2 regions of the Methylorubrum sp. SL192 genome follow, and region 2 is predicted to be linked to the other one. Evidence: predicted binding sites of a transcription regulator. Region 2 holds the regulator's gene; the other holds the start of a gene.

Region 1 (2,471 bases), 570 kb from region 2:
CTCGAGCTTGATGCCGAGATCCTCGGAGATGGTCTGGCCCTTGGTGAGGATCGCGATGTCCTCGAGCATCGCCTTGCGGCGATCACCGAAGCCCGGAGCCTTCACGGCCGCGACCTTGAGGCCGCCGCGCAGCTTGTTCACGACGAGCGTGGCGAGCGCCTCACCCTCGATGTCCTCGGCGATGATGACGAGCGGCTTGCCGGTCTGCACCACGGCCTCGAGCACCGGCAGCATCGGCTGCAGCGAGGAGAGCTTCTTCTCGTGGATGAGGATGTAGGGATCCTCGAGCTCTGCGACCATCTTCTCGGCGTTGGTCACGAAGTACGGCGAGAGGTAGCCGCGGTCGAACTGCATGCCCTCGACGACGTCGAGTTCGGTCTCGGCGGTCTTGGCCTCCTCGACGGTGATGACGCCCTCGTTGCCCACCTTCTGCATGGCGTGGGCGATCATCTCGCCGATCTCCTTGTCGCCATTGGCGGAGATCGTGCCGACCTGGGCGACCTCTTCGGAGGAGGCGACCTTCTTGGCGCGGGCGGTGATGTCCTTCACCGCGGCGGCCGTGGCGAGGTCGATGCCGCGCTTCAGGTCCATCGGGTTGATGCCGGCGGCGACGTACTTGGCGCCTTCGCGGACGATCGCCTGGGCCAGTACGGTCGCGGTGGTGGTGCCGTCACCGGCGATGTCGTTGGTCTTCGAGGCCACTTCGCGCACCATCTGTGCGCCCATGTTCTCGAAGCGGTCGGCGAGCTCGATCTCCTTGGCGACGGTGACGCCGTCCTTGGTGATGCGCGGGGCGCCGAAGCTCTTCTCGATCACGACGTTGCGGCCCTTGGGGCCGAGCGTCACCTTGACGGCATCCGCGAGGATGTCGACGCCGCGCAGCATCTTGTCGCGAGCATCGGCGGAGAAACGTACGTCTTTCGCTGCCATGTGAGTTTACCTCGAATGATGGAAGGGGCCCTGAAGCCGGCCGAGGGCAAAAGCCCTGGCGGCCTCGAAGGGCGGTGGAGGGGTTGCGCGCCTTAGAGGGCGACGACGCCCATGATGTCGGATTCCTTCATGATGAGGAGATCCTGGCCGTCGATCTTGACCTCGGTGCCGGACCACTTGCCGAACAGCACGCGGTCACCGACCTTCACGTCGAGGGCGTTGACGCGGCCCTGCTCGTCGCGAGCGCCGGGGCCGACGGCGACGATCTCGCCCTCTTGCGGCTTCTCCTTGGCGGTATCCGGGATGATGATGCCGCCTTTCGTCTTCTCTTCGCTCTCGATGCGACGGACGACGACGCGGTCGTGCAGCGGACGGAACTTCATGAGCTGCCCTCTTGCTTCGGAATGGCGGTTGGTCTTCATGCGGCCGGGACGACCGCGCTCCACCTGATTGTTAGCACTCCAAGCAAGTGAGTGCTAACGACGCTGGCGAGATAGGCGCGTGGCGTTTTTGAGTCAAGGCGCAGCTTCTTCCCGGCTGCGGCGGTTTCACGCGAATTTCTCGCGCGCCTGGGACGGACGGGGACACATTCTCCCGATGATGAGCCTTCATGGGGCCAACGGCGCGGTCGAGCACGGCGGCGCGGGAGGCGGCGCGAGCCTGCCCGATCACGCGGTCTGGATCGATCTGAACGATCCGACCGCCGAGGAGGCCGCGCAGGTCGAACGCAAGACGGGCATCCGCGTGCCCTCGCGCGCGGCGCTGAGCGAGGTCGAGTCGTCGAGCCGCCTGCGCCGCAACCGCGACGGCCTCTCCCTCTCGACGCCGATGGTGACCTTCGACCGCTCCGATTTCAGCCTGAAGCCGCTGGGCTTCCTGCTCAACGCGGACCATCTCGTCACCGTGCGCTTCCACGACATGCGCGCCATCGCGGCGGTCCGGAAGCGTGTGGACGAGCGCGACGGCGACGGCAGCACCAGCACGGGCATGTTCCTGCTCGTGGTCGAGGAACTGGTCGACAACCTCGCCGACCTGCTGGAGGAGATGTCGGGCGATCTCGATGCGCTCTCCACCCGCATCTTCGATTTCGATTCCGGCGCCCGGCCCGGCGCCCGCAAAGGTGACACCACCGCGCCGAAGCGGCGCGACCTTGCCCTGCGCCGCCTGCTCCGTTCGGTGGGGCGCCACGGCAAGTCGCTGTCGAAGGTCCGCGCCAGCCTGCTCGGGCTCGGGCGCATCATCGCTTTCGCCAAGAGCGAGTGCGGGCAGACTCTCAAGGAGGGCGACGCGCCGCGCTTCGACACGCTGGCGCAGGACATCGCTTCGCTGGACGAGTTCGAGACGCGACTCTCCGAGACCGTCCAGTTCCTGCTCGACGCGACGCTCGGGCTCATCAACATCGAGCAGAACAACGCCTTCCGGGTTCTCACCGTCGTGTCCGTGGTCGGCGTGCCGCCGACCCTGGTGGCCTCGCTCTACGGCATGAACTTCAAGCACATGCCCGAACTCGACTGGGCCTACGGCTACCCCTACGGCCTCGC
Region 2 (2,471 bases):
CAGCCTGTTCCCGGTCATCCGCTCGTCGGCCGTCAGCAGGTGGGCGACGACGACGGTGAAGAGCGGTGTCGTAGCGTTGAGGATGGCCGCGAGCCCCGAGGCGATCTGCGTCTGCCCCCAGACGATGAGACAGAAGGGCACGACGTTGTTGAGGAGCCCCATCCCGAAAAAGGCAACCCAGACGTTCCGGCCACGGGGGAGGCGGAGACCGGCCAGAGGCAGGGCGGCATTGAGGATCAGCGCAGCCAATCCGACACGCAGGACGACGAGCGTCAGGGGCGGCAGCGCAGATAGGGCTACACCCGCGAAGAAGAACGATCCGCCCCAGAGCACGGACAGTCCGAGCAGCATCGCCCATTCGAACGGCGACATGGTGCGGTTGACGACGGTTGGCATGAGCAGGCTCCGGCAAGTCCGAGCCCGTGCCTACGGCCCCATCCGGAGGCCGCGCATCCCGCTTCCTGCTTTCGAATCCCCCCTGCGCCAAGACTGGGGCAATACTCCGGACCGGCCGAAGCGACGCCCTACCGTGACCGGTCGAGCAACCCCGAGACCACGCGGGCGGTGTAGTCCACCATCGGCACGATGCGGGAATAGTTGAGCCGCGTCGGGCCGATCACGCCGACGACGCCGACGATCTTCTGCGCGCTGTCGCGGAAGGGGGCGGCGATCATCGAGGAACCGGAGAGCGAGAAAAGCTTGTTCTCCGAGCCGATGAAGATGCGCACGCCGTCGCCCTGCTCGGCCCGCGCCAGAAGTTCGATCACGTCCTTCTGCGTCTCGAGGTCGTTGAACAGCAGGCGGATGCGCTCCAAGTCTTCGGCCGCGCGCAAGTCGTCCAGAAGGTTGGCCTGTCCCCGCACGATGAGCTGGCGCGCCTCGGATGGGCCGACCGTGGTGGCGAGCCCGGCATCGACCAGCCGCTCGGTCAGGGCGTCGAGTTCCCGCTTCATCTCCTTGCGGCCGTTCTCGATATCGGCGCGCAGGGTATCGAGGGTTCGGCCGCGCAAGCGGGCGTTGAGGAAGTTCGAGGCCTCCTGCAGCGCCCCTGCCGGCAGGCCCGGCGGCAAATCGACAAGCCGGTTCTCCACCGTACCGTCGATCGAGACCAGGACCACAAGCGCGCGCTCGGGATCGAGCCGCACGAACTCGACATGCTTGAGTCCGGCATCGACCTTGGTGGTCAGCACCACGCCCGCCCCGCGGGAAATGCCCGAGAGCAGCGAGGACGCTTCGGCCAGGGCCGAATCGAAGGTGTGGCGCGAGGCTGCCGCCTGCATCTGCGCCTCGATGCGCGCCTTCTCGGCGAGATCGACATCACCGATCTCCATCATCGCATCGACGAAGAAGCGCAGGCCCAGCTCCGTCGGCAGGCGCCCGGACGAGGTGTGGGGCGCGAAGATCAGCCCGGAATGCTCCAGATCCGCCATCACGTTGCGGATCGAGGCCGGGGACAGGCTCATCGGCAGGATGCGCGCGAGATTGCGCGACCCCACCGGCTCGCCGGTGGTGACGTAGCTCTCAACGATCTGCCGGAAGATCTCTCGGGAGCGCTCGTTGAGGGCAGCGAGCGCTTGGGGTTGCGGATTCACGATGGGCTGAACGGCCTCGATCAAGGAGATGAGCACCTGACGAATGCAGGATCCTGACAAACGATTGTGAGCGCTTGGGCGCCGCCGATCAATCCTGTCGTGCGGTGAGGTTACAGACGATGTCCGAGCCGTGCCGACCCGGCGAACGGCACCCTGCGGGCTTCAGCCGAGGAATCATAGGGATCATTCTGCGGCCCCGAGTCGTTTGATAAGCAGGGCAGCGTTTCGAGCCGCGATCCGCCGCCCCGTAACTCGAGTAAAGATGGAGCTTCCGATAGTGCTGACTGGCGCACGAAAGACCATGGTCAAGGTCGCCGCCCTGGCGATCGCGGTCACCGGCTTGAGCCTCGCTTCGGCGCCCCGCGCTGCGCAGGCTGCCCCGCTCCCGATCCAAACCGAGGCGACCGCGCCGGCCGGTGACATGATCGAGCAGGCGCAGTACCGCGGCCATCGCCGTCACTACCGCGGCCACATGCGTCACCGTGGCCATTGGCACCGCCATCACCGCTTCGGCGGCCCGCGCCATCACCATCACCGCCGTCACTGGAACCACCGCCGCTGGTGATCGGCTAGCAGCTTATCTGAAGGGCCGCTGTCGCGAGACGGCGGCCTTTTTCGTGCCGGAGGCGGGTCTTTCGCGGAAAGCCGCACACGTTGCGGCGGTTGCCGCGGGGGCTGGCAGCGCCTAAGAGCCCGGGCTTCGATTTTCGACACGGGAGCTTACCAAGCATGCGGCCCTCGAAGCGCGCGGCGGACGCGATGCGCGACGTTACGCTGGAGCGGGCTGTCGCCCGCTACGCGGAAGGCTCCTGCCTCGTCACCTTCGGCAACACCCGCGTGCTCTGCACCGCCTCGCTGGAAGAGCGCGGCCCGCCGTGG

What was found. Region 2 encodes HrcA, which represses chaperone genes, less so after heat shock. Its sites were predicted from a motif close to GTTAGCACTCNCNNNNNGNGAGTGCTAAC; they were not measured.
Region 1: groES (co-chaperone GroES) is a predicted target of HrcA. The motif match lies at 1,383-1,411, and genes of this name have one in related genera.

What each region holds. Positions count from the first base shown of each region.
Region 1 covers NZ_JAPPQV010000003.1:4,267,581-4,270,051, forward strand. Annotated here, with positions in the region: gene groL (chaperonin GroEL) at 1-930, opposite strand, end outside; gene groES (co-chaperone GroES) at 1,023-1,313, opposite strand; gene OVA30_RS20575 (magnesium transporter CorA family protein) at 1,528-2,471, shown strand, end outside.
Region 2 covers NZ_JAPPQV010000003.1:4,835,415-4,837,885, forward strand. Annotated here, with positions in the region: gene OVA30_RS23505 (DMT family transporter) at 1-396, opposite strand, end outside; gene hrcA (heat-inducible transcriptional repressor HrcA) at 525-1,628, opposite strand; gene OVA30_RS23515 (hypothetical protein) at 1,894-2,157, shown strand; gene rph (ribonuclease PH) at 2,322-2,471, shown strand, end outside.